4 regions of the Kitasatospora sp. NPDC098652 genome follow, and region 2 is predicted to be linked to each of the others. Evidence: riboswitches for the same ligand, from Rfam matches in the RefSeq annotation. Region 2 holds a riboswitch; each other region holds the start of a gene.

Region 1 (3,920 bases), on a different contig from region 2:
CCGGCCCGGGCGTGCTCAGCCCTCGTGCTTGAACCGCGGGAAGGCGCCGCGGCCGGCGTACTCGGCGGCGTCGTCGAGGATCTCCTCGATGCGCAGCAGCTGGTTGTACTTGGCGACGCGCTCGGAGCGGGCCGGGGCACCGGTCTTGATCTGGCCGCAGTTGGTGGCGACGGCCAGGTCGGCGATGGTGACGTCCTCGGTCTCGCCGGAGCGGTGCGACATCATGCAGCGGTAGCCGTTGCGCTGGGCCAGCTCGACGGCGTCCAGGGTCTCGGTGAGCGAGCCGATCTGGTTCACCTTCACCAGCAGCGCGTTGGCGGTGCCGGTCTCGATGCCCTTGGCCAGGCGGGCCGGGTTGGTGACGAACAGGTCGTCGCCGACCAGCTGGACCTTGTCGCCCAGCTTGACGGTCATGGCCTTCCAGCCGTCCCAGTCCGACTCGTCCAGCGGGTCCTCGATGGAGACCAGCGGGTAGGAGGCGACCAGCTCGGCGTAGTACTCGATGAGCTCGGCGGAGGTCAGCGCCTTGCCCTCGAACTGGTAGGCGCCGTCCTCGTAGAACTCGGAGGCGGCGACGTCCAGGGCGAGCGCGATGTCGCGGCCGGGCACGTAGCCGGCCTTCTGGATGGCCTCGGTGATGAGGTCCAGGGCCTCGCGGTTGCTGTCCAGGTTCGGCGCGAAGCCGCCCTCGTCGCCGAGGCCGGTGGACAGGCCGCGCTCCTTCAGCACGCCCTTGAGGGTGTGGTAAACCTCGACGCCCCAGCGGACGGCCTCGGAGAAGGACTCCGCGCCGATCGGGGCGATCATGAACTCCTGGATGTCGACGTTGGAGTCCGCGTGCGAGCCGCCGTTGAGGATGTTCATCATCGGGACCGGCAGGACGTGCGCGTTCGGGCCGCCCAGGTAGCGGAACAGCGGCAGGTCGCTGGCCTCGGAGGCGGCGTGCGCGACGGCCAGCGAGACGCCCAGGATGGCGTTGGCGCCGAGCGAGGACTTGTCCGGGGTGGCGTCCAGGTCGAGCATGGCCTGGTCGATCAGGCGCTGCTCGGTGGCGTCGTAGCCGACCAGCTCGGGGCCGATCTGCTCGATGACGGCCAGGACGGCCTTCTCCACGCCCTTGCCGAAGTAGCGGTTCTTGTCGCCGTCGCGCAGTTCGAGCGCCTCGAAGGCGCCGGTCGAGGCACCCGACGGAACAGCGGCACGACCCGTGCTGCCGTCGTCGAGGCCGACCTCGACCTCGACCGTGGGGTTGCCGCGGGAGTCGAGGATTTCACGGGCTACGACGACATCGATGGACGGCACGAAGCATCTCCTTGCGGAAGCAGGGTCCGGCTGCGGGTGGTGCCGTCGGCCGGACGATTGCGGAGTCGTTACGACCAGAGCCTAACCGCCCGGGCTCCCGGGGCCACGTCGGCCTGGGCTGCGTCTCACCGTGTGGCCCGGCTACCCACCGGTAGTTCACCTGCTCGTCCCGGCGCGTCCCACCGGGGCGGGCGGACGCGGACGTAGGGGGCCGCCGGGCGCGGCCCCCTACCTGTCCAGCGTGTCGTCACCTGTCCAGCGTGTCGTCCGCCGTGGAAACGGTCCGGCTCAGCCCAGGTGCAGGACCTGGCCGGGCACGATCAGGTCCGGGTTGCCGCCGACCGTGCCGCGGTTGCCGTCGTACAGCGCCTGCCAGCCGCCGGACACGCCCTGGGCGGTGGCGATGCCCGACAGGGTGTCGCCGTCCCGGACGGTGTAGTCGTGGCCGGTCGTGGCGGCCGGGGCCTGGGCGGCCCGCGGGGCGGCGTGCTTGGGGGCGTACTGCTGCGCCGACGGGTCGGCGGGCTTCTCGGCCTGCTTCGGCGCGGCGTGCTTCGGCGCGTACTGCTGGACCGGCTTCGACTGGGCGGGCTTCGCGGCGGCCTTGGGGGCCTGCTGCTTGGGCGCCTGCTGCTGGGCCTGCTGCTTCTGCGGCTTGGCGTCCGAGGAGGTGTCCACCTCGGCCGGGGCACCGCCCTTGCTCAGGCCGGCCTTCTTGGAGCAGACCGGCCAGGCGCCGGGGCCCTGCGAGGCGAGGACCTTCTCGGCGACCGCGATCTGCTGCGCCTTGCTGGCCTGGTTGGCCTGCGCCGCGTACGCGGTGCCGCCGTACGCCTTCCAGGTGCTGGGGGTGAACTGGAGGCCGCCGGAGAAGCCGTTGCCGGTGTTGATGCTCCAGTTGCCGCCGCTCTCGCACTGGGCGACGGAGTCCCAGACGGAGGCCGGGGCGGCGGAGGCACCGGTGGCGGTGAGGAGCGGCAGTGCGAGTCCGACGCCGGCCACACCTGCGACGGCGATGGCCTTCTCGGCCTGGGTGCGACGACGATGACGGCCAGTTCCAACGAACAGCATGAAGGTCCCTCTCCGCACGCCTGCGAGGTGAGCTGTCGGGTTCGGACCGGGAGGTGGCCCGGCCGCCGTCTGCGGAATCGATTCCGCGCGGGCGGCTTCACCCCGAGCCGTGGAGGAACGGCAACAAACCTGGTTCCCCCGCCCCTGCCCAGGGTTCTGGTCGGTTTCCCGTGACGCGGCGGGCAGGATTCGGCGTCCCGCGCACGAGGTCCGCAGCTGCGAACTCCACGGAGACTAGACAGATCCTCAGACGAATCACAAGCTCATATCACCGACATCACACCAGAATTACGGCCCGTGTTCGATCGCCTACCAACGGCGGGTCTTTGTCCGGTTTGATGGGCGTTCATACCGTCGCTGGTGGCCGGTTCCGGATGCCTCGTCAGCGTGTCGCCGGCTCAGGAAGGCCGTGCGGCGACCTGAGCTCCGGACTGAATTCGACCGGAAGTTCGCGCAATCCACGCATGATCAGGCCACCCCGCCAGCGCAGATTCTCCGGGCTTTCGGCCAGGCGCAGATCGGGCAGCCGGGAAAGCAGCGTGGCCAGCGCGGACCGCCCCTCCAGCCGGGCCAGCGGGGCGCCGATGCAGTAGTGGATGCCGTGCCCGAACCCCAGGTGGGGGTTGTCGCTCCGGGCCAGGTCGAGGGTGTTCTCGTCGGAGAACCTGGCCGGATCGCGGTCCGCCGCCGCCAGCACCACCAGCACCGGATCCCCGACCGGGATCTCCACCCCGCCGATGGTCAGCGGACGGGTCGCGAACCGCCAGGTCGCCAGCTCCACCGGCCCGTCGTAGCGCAGGAGTTCCTCGATCCCGGTCTCCAGCAGCGCGGTCTCGCCGCGGGCCACCGACTCCTGCAGCAGGGCCCGCTGCCCGGGATTGCGCAGCAGCGCGTACGTGCCGTTGCCGATGAGGTTCACCGTCGTCTCGAACCCGGCGAAGAGGAGGATGAAGGCCATCGCGGCGGCCTCGTTCTCGGTCAGGTGCTCGCCGTGGTCGCTCGCCCGGATCAGGCCGGAGATCAGGTCGTCCCCGAGATCCGCCCGCTTGCGGTGGATCAGCTCCAGCAGGTACGCCCGCATCCGCTTCACCGCCCGCCCCACACCGCCGCGTTGGCCGCCCGCCTGGCCCGGCTTGGTGTGGCGCAGCATCATTCCGGCCCAGTCGCGGAAGTCGTCCTGGTCCTCGGCCGGCACGCCCAGCATGTCGCAGATCGCGTAGATGGGGAGCGGGAACGCGAACTCGTGGATCAGGTCCGCCGAACCGCGCTGCGCGAAGCCGTCGATCAGCCGGTCGGTCAGCTGCTGGACCCGCGGCTCGAACTCGGCCACCCGGCGCGGGGTGAACGCCTTCGCCACCAGGCGGCGCAGCCGGGTGTGGTCCGGCGGGTCGATGTTCAGCAGGTGGGTCATCAGGTCCGCCTGCCGCTCCCCCGGGATGCCCACCCGGCCGGTGCGGTGCGCCTGCTCGCTGTGGTGCGCCGGGTTCTTCGACAGCCGGCTGTCCGCGAGCGCCTGCCGGGCGTCCGCGTAGCGCGTCACCAGCCAG
Region 2 (3,920 bases):
ACGGGCCCCGGAGGGCGGTTGCTCTCCGGGGCCCGTCGGCGTGCGGTGGCTCGGGGGCGGCCCGGCCCGGCCCGGCCCGCTCCGCTCCGCCCGGCCGGGCCCGGCCCGTGGGCCGGGGTTTGACCATGCGGAATCCGGGCCTGCGGGTACGCCGGAGCCCCGGGAGGAGCGGGTGCGCTCTCCCCGGGGCTCCGGCGTCAGCCGTTGGCGGTCGCTAGGTTCGCGGTCGCTCAGACCCGGCCGGCGAAGTCCGGGGCCCAGTTGGCGATGGTCTGGAGGCGGACGCCCGAGCTCGGGTTGGCGGCCTCGACGTACTGGCCGTTGCCGATGTAGATGGCGACGTGGTAGACGCCGGAGTCCTGGCCGTTGTTGGACCAGAACAGCAGGTCGCCCGGCTGCAGGCTGTCCAGCGAGACGTGGGTGCTGGCGGCGGCCTGGTCGGCGGCGACGCGCGGGATGTTGATGCCGGCGGCGCGCAGCGCGGCCTGGGTCAGGCCGGAGCAGTCCCAGCCGCCGTTGCCGGTGCCGCCGTAGACGTACGCCTGGCCGATCTTCGACTGGGCGAAGGAGACCGCGGCGGCCATGCTGCCGGTGGCGGCCGGGGCCGCGGCCGGGGTCTGCGCCTGGGCGGCCGGCTTCGACGCGGGCTTGGTGGCGGACGGCTTGCTCTGGGCGGTCGGCTTGGCGTTCACGGCACCGCCGTTCGAGGCCTGGCCGGCCTTCTGCGAGCGGTCGAACCAGGTGAAGTCCGAGCCGGACTTGGCGGCGGACTGGTCGTCCTGGGCCGAGGCGCCGTCACCGAAGGTCAGCTGCTCGCCCGGGTAGATGGTGTCCGGGCCCTCGGTCAGGGTGCTGCGGTTGAGGTCGTACAGCCGCTGCCAGCCGCCCTGGATGTTGTGCTTGTCGGCGATCGAGGACAGCCAGTCGCCGTCGACGACGGTGTAGCTGCCGGCCTGGGCCTGCGCCTGGCGCTTCTGGGCCCAGGTGCTGTTGGCGGACTGGGCGGAGGCGGCCGCGGAGTCGCCGGAGGCCTGGGCCTGGTCCTGCGCGGGGGCGGCGGGCTTGGCGGGCTTCGCGGCGGGCTTGCTCGGGGTGGCCGGCTTGGCGGCGGGCTTGGCGGCGGCGGAGCCGGCCGAGGTGTCGACGGTGGGCGCGGCGCCGCCCTTGGTCAGACCGGCCTGGACGGAGCAGACCGGCCAGGCGCCGGGGCCCTGCGAGGCGAGCACCTTCTCGGCGACGGCGATCTGCTGGTCCTTGGTGGCCTGGTTGGCCTGCGGGGCGTAGGCGGTGCCGCCGAACGCGGCCCAGGTGCTGGAGGTGAACTGGAGGCCGCCGTAGAAGCCGTTACCGGTGTTGATGCTCCAGTTGCCGCCGCTCTCGCACTGGGCGACCTTGTCCCAGGTGGCGACGGGGGCGGCGTTCGCGGTGCCGGTGGTGAGGCAGGGGACGGTGAGGCCGACGCCGGCGACGCCGAGGGCGGCGATCACGCGACGGGTGCGGCTGGACAGGCGGTTTCCGTTGGAAGGCAGCATGAAGACGCGGTCCTCTCCCACGCCTGCGAGGTGAGCTGTCGGATTCGGGCTGGAGTTGCCCGGCCGCGCTGTGGGCGCGGCTTCACCCCTAGCCCTGGACGGTTCCGGAGAACGGTCCGGGGCGACTTACCTGTGGTTCCCCCGCTCCTGCCGTGATGCGTTTTCGCGCTGCCAGGACATCCGACGGCAGGACTCGGCGTCGCGGATGAACTGGGTCCGTGTGGTCACGAACGGGGAGCACGTTAAGCAGACTTAAGTGAGAACTGCAAATACCTGTGATGCGCATCACGGTTTAGCGAGAAACGCCGCACGGCCCGTAATTCATGATCGTAAATGATCGTTTTCCGGCAATATCGCAGCGGATTCTGATAACTGGCTCCGCCTCAGGAAAGAGGTGACGGAGCGTTGGAGCGCAAAGGGCGCGCGCCCGGGGTGCGGGGGGAGTGGCCGTGAATCGCGCGCCGGGGAACGCCCTCGCCATCCGTCGGATATTCATCGACAAATGAACCGGAAACGGACATTGCGTCGCATTGTCGGCCCAGCTCACCAGTGGGGTGAATCGGAACGCGCCGAAAGGGTCCGGAACGAAGTCGTTCCGGACCCTTTCGACGGTATGCGTGGTACGGGCCGTACGGGTTCCGCCGGTGGCGGCCGACGGGCGTTCAGCGGGTCGTGCTAGCCCTCCAGGGGCCCTTCGGCGGCCGCGTGGGCCCGCCGGGAACCCTCGGCCCCGACGGTGGCCGCGGCCTCCGCCTCGGCCTCGGCGAGCTCCTCCGCCGTCGGCACCGGCAGGGCGGCCAGGTAGGTGGAGGCGATCAGCTGGCCGACCGTCGGGTAGGCGCCCAGCGGCGCGGCCGACGGGCAGCCGGTCTCCTCGGCGGCCGCGGCGAGCAGCTCCGAGTCCGCCTCCGGACCGATCACGAGCGGGGCCAGGGCCGGGCGCTCGGAGCCGGTCTCCTTGAGGTGGCCGACGGCGGCGGCGACCGAGCCGGGCACGTCCAGCGCGGCGGCGACGACCGGGACGGCCAGTCGGGCGGCCAGCAGCACGCCGGTGATCCCGGCCGCGGCGGCCGCGTCCTCGCCGCCGACGGTGGTCAGGACCACGCCGTCCGCGGCGGTCGCGATGGCGAACAGCCGGGCCCGGTCGGCCCGCGCCAGCCCGGCCTCGGACAGCCGGACGTGGACGGCCTCGGCCAGCAGCGGGTGCGGGCCCAACGCGTCGGTGACGGTCGCGCCGTACTCGGCGGCGACGGCGTGAAGCCCGGTCAGGAAGTCGTGCGGGCCCGGGACCAGCGGCACCACGACGGGCGTCGGCAGTCCGGCCTCGGCGGCCGCCGCCAGCAGCTCCGCGACGGTGTGCTCCTGCGGGTCCGCGGCCCCGGCGTCGGTGGCCGGGAGGTAGCCGACCGCGGCCTGGACGCCGGCGTGCTCGCTGCGGACGATCGAGAGCAGCTCCGCGACGACCGAGCGGGACTCGGGCCCCGCGGTCGCGGGTACGGCGAGCACCAGGGCCGGCGAGCCGGTGCGGATCTCGGGGCGCTCGGGGCGGCGGTGGCGCCCCCGCGCACGGGAGCCTGGAGTGCGGACGGGCAGTGGCGCGCCCGGGATGGCTGCGGTGCTCATGCCGGAGATCGTAGGACATCTGCCCGTCAGGCCTGCAGTCGGCTGCCGTACGGGTTTCGGGTGGTCACGGTGCGGGGGTCGTGTTCATGCCGCTCCGGTCCGGGGCGATTGCCTACAATCCGGACATTCCTCGCCCAAGCCCCGTACGGAGCCCCTCAGTTGCCCTGACGCATCCGGTGGGGCGGCGCGTTGCACCGGTCTGGCGTGAGATGTCTCACAGTCGCCGGGCGGCCTGACGGAGGGTCACGGCGGGGCGACTCCCGGCATTCGAAGATCAACATTCAGCGGGGAACCGCTCACGGCCGGTTATGGACGGACCGTCGATTCAATCGCCTATGTCCGTTTACGTACCGTCAGGAGAAGGGTCCGTGAAGAGTTCGCGGCGACCGTCGAAAAGCCTCGTGCACCTGCAATGTCCCGTGCTGATGCACGTGCACTGCGGCTATCATCGCGTCAAGTGAGGCGTTGTGCCGGGCCGGTACGGGGCCGGTCCGTTCGTTCGGCGGGTGCCGGGGCGCCGCGCTGGACGACAACTCCGGAGCTCTTCGGGAGACTTCTATGCACGACTCGCAGGACACGCACGGCTCCAACCACGCCTACAACGGGATGGCCGCCGCCGAGCTCACGGGGGTGGTCTGGCAGAAGAGCCGGCACAGCAACTCCCAGGGCAACTGCGTCGAGTTCGCGGCCCTGCCGGGCGGCGACGTGGCGATGCGCAACTCGCGCTTCCCGGACGGCCCGGCGCTCATCTACACCCGGGCCGAG
Region 3 (3,920 bases), on a different contig from region 2:
CGGGGCGCTGCCGAGGTCCAGCCGGTCGGTGCCGCGGGTGGCGCGCTGCTCGGCCTCCCGGGCGTCCTGGGCGACCATCCGGTTCCGCTCGGCGGCGCCCAGGCTGTTGAGCAGCTTCTGCGCCGTGGCGAGGCGCTGCTGGATCTGCTGCTTGCTGTCGGCGAGCGAACGGCGGGCCTCGTCCAGCTCGGCGAGCTTGGCGGCGGTCTCGGTGCGGCGCTGGTCGAGCCGGCGCTGACGGGTGACCAGCTCGTGCAGGGTCTCCTGCTGGCGCTCGGCGGCCTGGCCGAGGGTGCGGGCCCGGGTGAGGTAGGCCTCCGGGTCGCTGGAGAGCATCAGCTGGGCGGTCTGGGTCATCCCGCCGCCCCGGTACTCGGCCCCGGCGACCGTGGCGAGGTCCCCGCGCAGCTCGTTGAGCTGATCCTGGGCGGTGGCGACCTCGCCCTGGAGGATCGTGGTCTCGCCCTGCAGCCGCTTCTGCGCCTCCTGCGCGGCGTTGTACTTCTCCGAGGCCTGTTCGGCCTCGTCGTACAGCTGCTCGACCTGGGCCTTGACGTCCTTGCGGTCGGGCGCGTCCGGCGCCCCGGGGGCGGCCTGGGCGCTGCCGGCGGTCGCCACACCCAGGGCCGTGGTGGCGGCCGCGGTCAGTACCAGCGCACGGGCGAGCAGTTGGGAACGACGGTGCACGGGCATGGCGGCAACGGCTCCAGTCCTGCGGCGCGGCCCCGCGGCCGCGCCCCGGTGGGCGGCCGTCGAGCGGGAGTCCGGTGGCAGACGTTAGCGAGTCCGGGCAAGTGAGTCCAAACCCCTACCGACCCGAATATTTGACCCCTAATCGGACACCAGGTCGAGCCGCCGGAAAAGCCGCAGGCCCGGCCCTCCGTGACGGAGGACCGGGCCCGTGAACGCGTGGGTGGGGATCAGACCCGCACGATGGAGGACAGCGGCATGTTGGAGACGGCCTCGTAGCGCACCGACGCGCCCGGCTTGGGAGCGTGCAGCACCTGGCCGTTGCCCGCGTAGATGCCGACGTGGTGGGCGTCGCCGTAGAAGATCAGCATGTCGCCGGGCTGGGCCTGGGAGATGTCCGAGCCGATCCGGGTGCCGGCGCCGGCCTGCTCCTGCGAGGTGCGCGGCAGCGACACCCCGGCCTGGTTGAACGCCCAGACCATCAGGCCGGAGCAGTCGAAGGAGCCGGGGCCGGTGGCGCCCCAGACGTACGGGCTGCCGACCTTGGTGGCGGCGGCGGCCAGCGCGGCGGCACCGTGCGAGCTGCCCGGGGCGACCTTGACCGGCGCGGCGGTGGAGCCCGAGCCGAGGTCGCTGCGGCTGTTGTCGCGCGAGGCACGGTCCGGGGTGGCCGGCTTGGCGGCGGCGGCCTTCGCGGCGGCGTCGGCCGCGGCCTTCTCCTCGGCCGCCTTGATCGCCTGGCGCTCCTGCTCGGTCAGCGTGTTGAGCAGGTCCTGGGCGGCCTTGAGCTTGTTCTGGACCTCGTCCTTGGAGGCCTTCAGCTGCTGGGTCGTGGCCTCCAGCTCGCCGAGCTTGCCCTGGGCCTCGGTGCGGTCCTGGTCCAGCTTGCGCTGCTGGTCCTGCAGCTGCTTGAGCTGGTTCTTCTGGGTGCTGCCCGCCTGGTTCAGCGCGCCGGCCTGGTTGAGGAAGTTGTCCGGGCTGGAGGAGAACATCAGCTGGACCGTCGGGGATATGCCCCCGTTGCGGTACTGCTCGCCGGCGATCTCGGCCAGGCCGCCCTGGAGGTCGGTCACCTGGGCCTGCTGCCGGGCCACCTGGTCCTGGAGGCCGGAGACCTGCTTCTCCAGCTCCTGCTGCTTCTCCTGGGCGGCGTTGTACTTCTCGGTCGCCTGCTCGGCCTGCTCGTTGAGCTGGTCGACCTGCTCCTTGACCTGGTCCTTGGTCGGCTGCGGGTCGGCGTGCGCGCCGGACTGCGCGGAGAGGGCGACGGCCGCGGCGGCGAAACCGGTCAGGATCGAGACGCGGGTACGGCTGGCGGGCTTGGGACGACGATGGGACGCCACGAAGGCGGACTCCTTCTTCCTACTCCCGCCTACCGGGTGAGCTGACGGGTTCGGGCCGGAAGCATGCCCTACGACGCCTCACCGGCCTCACCTACGGCCGACCTGGCGCCGATTCACCCCGGAGGAACGTGTGGTTCCCCGGCTCCGCTCCGCAGCGCCCCCGACTACTGGGCTCCCCTGTCGGGCAGTCGTTCCGACCTGCCCCGCTGTTTCGCGAACTCGGCGGTAACCACCGCCGCCACCCGGGCTGGGTGATCGACTGTGCGGTGGTTCGGGGCACGACCCTAGTAACTGAACCGTGATCGGTTCAAATCCTTGTCAGAAAAAAGACGGAAGATTACCCATGTTCTTTTGTGAAAATGACTGATGGTGATCAGCGCCGCACGCAAAGCTGATCGACTCTCACCGTCCGGCCCATCGGGGACCCACACCCGAAGCGCCACCCCCGATCGGAGGTGGCGCGGATCACAGGGCCGGAACCGGCCCTCGGGGTGGTGCCGGGGCGTCAGATCCGGCGGATCGTGTTGATCGGCATCGCGTCGGCCTTCATCACCTTCACCACGTCACCGGTGTGCGGCGCGTGGACCACCATGCCGTTGCCGATGTACATCCCGACGTGGTGCATGTCGCCGCCGTAGATCACCAGGTCGCCCGGCTGGGCGGTGGCCAGCGTCACGGCGGTCCCGATGTGGCCCTGCTCCTGCGAGGTGCGCGGCAGCGAGACGCCGGCCTGACCGTACGCCCAGACCATCAGGCCCGAGCAGTCGAAGGTGGAGGGCCCGGTGGCGCCCCAGACGTACGGCGAGCCCTGCTTGCTCATCGCCTTGGCCACCGCCACGGCGGCGTAGCCGCTGGCCGGCGGCAGGTTGCTGAGGTCGACCCGGTCGGCGCCGCGGGAGGCGCGGTCGTCCTGCTGCTGCTGGGCCCGGAGCGCGGCCCGGTCGGCGGCGCTGAGCGAGTTCAGCAGGTCCTGGGCGGCCTTCAACTTGGTGTTGACGTCCGCCTTGGCCTGGTTGAGGTCCTTGGTGGTGGAGTCCAGGGAGGCGAGCACGGCGGCCGCCTCGGCCTTCTCCTGGTCCAGCCGGCGCTGCTGGTCGAGCAGGCCCTTGAGCGCCTCGGTCTGGGTGGTGCTGGCCTGCTGGACACTCGACGCCTTGTCCAGGTAGCCGGACGGGTCGGAGGAGAGCATCAGCTGCACGGACGGGTCGATGCCACCGGTGCGGTACTGCTCGCCCGCGACCTGGGCCAGGCCCACCTGGAGCTGGCTCATCTGGTCCTGGCTGCGGGCCACCTGGTCCTGGAGCTGGTCGGCCTGCTTGCGGAGCTGGTCGGCACGCTCCTTGGCGCCGTTGTACTTCTCGGCCGCCTGCTCCTGCTCCTGCTGGAGCTGGTCGATCTGCGCCTTGACGTCGCTCTTGTTCGGCTGCGGCGCCGCGTGCGCGGCGACCTGCGCGGAGAGGGCGACCGCGGTCGCAGCAGCAGCGGTGAGCACGGAGACCCGTGCGCGGCTGGGCTGCTTCGGACGGCGGTGGGAGGCCAAGAGACCGGCTCCTTCTTCCATCGGACTCACCTGATCAGGTGAGATTCCGGAAAATAGGTTTGACGCCAGACCCTAGTGAAGATCTACCCGTTTTGCCACTCCCCCGAAGGCGTGAACTCCGCTTCCCCCACTGACTTCACCGGATCCGCACACCCGCACGGAAACCCCACTGACCTGCCGTCACCGCCTCCGGCCCCAGCTCAGGGCCGGGCCAGCCGGTTCAGCAGCAGCACCGAGGCCACCGGGCGCGCACCCGCCTTCCGCACGCCCTCCGCGACCTCCCGGTCGGTGGAGACCACCACCACCGGACGGCCCTGCGGCTCGGCCCGGACCAGACGGCGGATCAG
Region 4 (3,920 bases), on a different contig from region 2:
GGTCCGCGACCGCATCCGGGCCCGGCTCACCCTGGCCGGCCGGCTGCACCTGGCCCACCTCGCCGACGACGGCCTCAGCGTCCACCTCCGGGTCGACGTCGCCCACGCCGTCCTCGCCACCCCGTACGGCACCGGCGCGCTCACCGCCGCCGACCTCGCCCTCGCCGCCCCGGACCCATTGGCCCGGCACGAGGCCGCCCTGCTCACCCACCTGGCCGACGACCACGCCGACGCCCTCGACCTGCTCACCCGGCTGCTCGACCCGGCGCTGCTCACCCACGGCCCGGACATCCGCCCGCTCGCCCTGGACCGCCACGGCCTGGTGCTGCGCCTGGACCACTCGCACGGCCACCGCGACGTCCGCCTGGTCTTCCCCGAACCCGCCCGCGACACCGAGGACTTCGGCCACCGGATGCACGAGCTGCTGACCGCCGCCGAACACGACCTCCCGGCCCGCCGGAACTGACCTCCGCCCGCCCCAACTCGCCCCCCGAGCCGGGAAACGGCAGCGGCCGGCCCGGCCGTACGAGAGTTGTCCCGTACGGCCGGGCCGGCCTTGGGCGTGTCCCGCGCCCAGGTCCACTGGTGCGGCGATCACCCGGTCGAGCGGTCACCCGACATGACCATCCCGGGCGGTCGATTCGCCCCGCATCAGCGGTGGTTCACACGTCCCTGCGGAAGGACCCAAAGGGTCAGAGCGCGACGCCGTGCGCCCGCAGGTAGGCGACCGGGTCGATGTCCGAGCCGTACTCCGGACCGGTACGGATCTCGAAGTGCAGGTGCGGGCCGGTCACGTTGCCGGTCGCACCGGAGAGGCCGAGCTGCTGACCGACGGTGACGGTCTGACCGATGCTCACGCCGATCGAGGACAGGTGCGCGTACTGGGCGTACTTGCCGTCGGCGAGCTTGATCTCGACCTCGTTGCCGTACGCGCCGCCATTGCCGGCCTTCACCACGACACCGTTGGCGACGGCGCGCAGCGGGGTGCCGGTGGCGGCGACGAAGTCCTGGCCGGTGTGGTGGCCGGAGGCCCACATCGAGCCGGCCACGCCGTAGGCCTCACCCAGCACCGGGTTGGCGAGCGGGGCGACGTAGCCCGAGGTGGCGGCGACCGGGGCGGCGGTGACGGCCTGGGCCGGGGCGGCGGTCTGAACCTGGGTCTGCAGCTGGGCGCCGGGCTTGGCGGCCTCGGTCCGGACCTGCACCTGGGTGTCCGCAGCGGCGGAGGTGTCCTGGCCGGCCGGAGCAGCGGGCTTCGCCGGAGCGGCGGGCTTCGCCGGAGCGGCGGGCTTGGCCGGAGCGGCGGGCTTCGCGGCGTCAGCGGCGTGACCGGCGAGGGTCAGCTGCTGACCGGGGAAGATCAGGTTCGGGTTGGCACCGACCACCGAGCGGTTCTGCTCGTACAGCGCCTGCCAGCCGCCCTCGACGTGCTTGACGTCGGCGATCTTCGACAGGGAGTCACCGCTGACGACGCGGTAGCTCTGCTGGGCGGCCGGGGCGGCAGCCGGAGCGGCGGCCTCGGAGGCGGCCGGAGCGGTGGTGGCCGCCGGGGTGGTGTGCGCCTGGGCGCTGATCGCGGTCACGAGCGGCAGGACGAACGAGGCGCCGGTGACGGCGGTGGCGATGCCGATGCGGGCGGCACGGGGCAGGGCGATACGACGAGCCTGTGCAGGCATGGAATTTTCCTCTCCGACGCCTGCGAGGTGAGCTGTCGGGTTCGGGCTGGAGTTGCCCGGCCGCATGCGCGGCTTCACCCCAAGCCGGCCCTGGTGGTCCGCGCCCGAAAAGGCGCGAACTCCGGTCCGGCGACTTACCTGTGGGTCCCCCGCTCCTGCCGTACAGAGTTCGGTGCGAGCCACCGGGCAGCGGCAGGACTCGGCGTTCCACCCGGTGGATCCGTCCGGACTGGCCGGGCGGTCGCTGAACTAAAACTCATCCGTTCGGGTGAAGCAATGTCGATCTCTTGAATCGGCAACAAACCGCACCACCCCTGTCACCCTCCGAATGGTCCCCTACACGGTCAGTGCACGATCCATTCACCCGGCGCCACTGATCCACCACCCTGCGCCGCGGGCACCACCCCCGTGCGACCGTCCGTTCACGCACCGCCACCGACCGACACACCACCCGGTGACCCTTGTCACGTGCGCCCCGGCGGGCGCAGGATTCGGCCCGTGGCCACCTCTCAAGCCGGCACTCTGCGCCTGGGCACCGCGCAGGGCCGCTGGGTACTCCTCGCGACCGTGCTCGGCTCCAGCATGGCGATGCTCGACGGCACCGTCGTCAACGTCGCCCTGCCCCGGATCGGCGCCGACCTCGGCGCCTCCCTCGCCTCCCTGCAATGGACCCTGAACGCCTATCTGCTCACCCTGGCCGGTCTGATCCTGCTCGGCGGCGCCCTCGGCGACCGCTACGGACGGCGCCGGGTCTTCCTGATCGGCGTGGTCTGGTTCGCCGTCGCCTCCGCGGCCTGCGCCGCGGCCCCGACCATCCACGTGCTGATCGCCGCCCGCGCCGTCCAGGGCATCGGCGGGGCGCTGCTCACCCCGGGCTCGCTCGCCATGCTCCAGGCGGTCTTCCACCCGGACGACCGCTCGGCGGCGGTCGGCCTCTGGTCCGGCCTGGGCGGGGTGTCGGCGGCCGTCGGCCCCTTCCTCGGCGGCTGGCTGGTGGACGGCCCCGGCTGGCGCTGGATCTTCCTGCTGAACCTGCCGCTGGCCGCCGCCGTGATCGCGGTGACCTCCCGTTACGTCCCGGAGAGCCGGGACGAGTCCGCCGCCGGCCGCTTCGACGTGCCCGGCGCCCTGCTCGCCGCCCTCGCGCTCGGCGCCGTCACCTACGCGCTCACCGCCGCCGGGGAGGGACTGTCCCCCGCGGTCTGGGTCACCGGTGCGCTCGGGCTGCTGCTGGCCGCCGCCTTCGTGGCCGTCGAGCGGCGCGCACCCGACCCGATGCTGCCGCTCGGACTGTTCTCCTCCCGGCTGTTCACCGCCGTGAACCTGGTCACCCTCTGCGTCTACGCGGCGTTCAGCGGGGTCTTCTTCCTCCTGGTGGTGCAGTTGCAGATCGTCTCGGGCTTCTCCCCGCTGGTCTCCGGCTTCGCCCTGGTGCCGATCACGCTGCTGATGCTGACCCTGTCCGCGCGCGCCGGGCGGCTCGGCAAGCGGATCGGCCCGCGCGTCCCGCTCACCGTCGGCCCGCTGCTGTGCGCCGCCGGGGTCCTGCTGATGCTGCGCACCGGCCCCGGCTCCTCCTACTGGGCGGACGTACTGCCCGCCGTCGCGGTGATGGGCTCCGGGATGACGCTGCTGGTCGCACCGCTGACCGCCACCGTGCTGGCCGCCGTCGAGGTGCGGCACGCGGGCATCGCCAGCGGCGTCAACAACGCCGCCGCCCGCGCGGCCGGCCTGCTCGCGGTGGCCGCCCTGCCGGCCCTGGCCGGACTGAGCGGCGACGCCTACCGGGTGCCGTCCGCGGTGGACTCCGCCTTCCACACCGCGATGCTGATCTGCGCGGGCCTGCTGGCCGCCGGCGGGCTGATCGCCTTCGCCACCGTCCGGGGCAACGTGCTGGCGCCGGAGGAGGAGCGCCCGGTGGCCGAGCCGAACTGCGACTGGCCCTGCGCCACCACCACCCCGCCGCTCGACCCGGGCCGCCCCCGGACGCACGAGGGCCCCGCCACCGGAACGGCGGCAGGGCCCTCGTCGGAGAACTGACGCCACGTCAGTTCAACGGCGCGTCAGAGGATGTCACCCGGAGCGTACTTGGCCGCCTCCGGGTAGGCCGCCGCGACGGCCTCCACCTGGCGGACGACCTCGGCGACCTGCGCCCCGGCCGCACCGGTGAAGGACAGCCGGTCGGCGAGCAGCGCGTCCAGCGCGGCCCGGTCCAGCGGGATCCGCTCGTCGGCGGCGAGCCGG

Evidence for each region. Region 2 has a riboswitch for cyclic di-AMP ahead of ACIQWA_RS32580 (transglycosylase family protein). Riboswitches for the same ligand answer to the same signal wherever they lie in the genome.
Region 1: linked by a shared signal. The riboswitch ahead of ACIQWA_RS27325 (transglycosylase family protein) and the one ahead of ACIQWA_RS32580 (transglycosylase family protein) in region 2 are both predicted to bind cyclic di-AMP.
Region 3: linked by a shared signal. The riboswitch ahead of ACIQWA_RS28860 (NlpC/P60 family protein) and the one ahead of ACIQWA_RS32580 (transglycosylase family protein) in region 2 are both predicted to bind cyclic di-AMP.
Region 4: linked by a shared signal. The riboswitch ahead of ACIQWA_RS38220 (peptidoglycan DD-metalloendopeptidase family protein) and the one ahead of ACIQWA_RS32580 (transglycosylase family protein) in region 2 are both predicted to bind cyclic di-AMP.

The regions. Positions count from the first base shown of each region.
Region 1 covers NZ_JBIWAQ010000014.1:139,136-143,055, reverse strand. The annotation lists gene eno (phosphopyruvate hydratase) at 16-1,302, opposite strand; gene ACIQWA_RS27325 (transglycosylase family protein) at 1,591-2,373, opposite strand; cyclic di-AMP (ydaO/yuaA leader) riboswitch at 2,375-2,545, opposite strand; gene ACIQWA_RS27320 (cytochrome P450) at 2,756-3,920, opposite strand, start outside.
Region 2 covers NZ_JBIWAQ010000020.1:152,470-156,389, forward strand. The annotation lists gene ACIQWA_RS32580 (transglycosylase family protein) at 231-1,532, opposite strand; cyclic di-AMP (ydaO/yuaA leader) riboswitch at 1,540-1,702, opposite strand; gene ACIQWA_RS32585 (hypothetical protein) at 2,208-3,155, opposite strand; gene ACIQWA_RS32590 (DUF397 domain-containing protein) at 3,714-3,920, shown strand, end outside.
Region 3 covers NZ_JBIWAQ010000016.1:61,415-65,334, forward strand. The annotation lists gene ACIQWA_RS28855 (NlpC/P60 family protein) at 1-693, opposite strand, end outside; gene ACIQWA_RS28860 (NlpC/P60 family protein) at 921-2,033, opposite strand; cyclic di-AMP (ydaO/yuaA leader) riboswitch at 2,044-2,200, opposite strand; gene ACIQWA_RS28865 (NlpC/P60 family protein) at 2,539-3,573, opposite strand; gene ACIQWA_RS28870 (NYN domain-containing protein) at 3,774-3,920, opposite strand, start outside.
Region 4 covers NZ_JBIWAQ010000034.1:35,540-39,459, reverse strand. The annotation lists gene ACIQWA_RS38225 (DUF2470 domain-containing protein) at 1-466, shown strand, start outside; gene ACIQWA_RS38220 (peptidoglycan DD-metalloendopeptidase family protein) at 693-1,676, opposite strand; cyclic di-AMP (ydaO/yuaA leader) riboswitch at 1,679-1,861, opposite strand; gene ACIQWA_RS38215 (MFS transporter) at 2,259-3,716, shown strand; gene purB (adenylosuccinate lyase) at 3,740-3,920, opposite strand, start outside.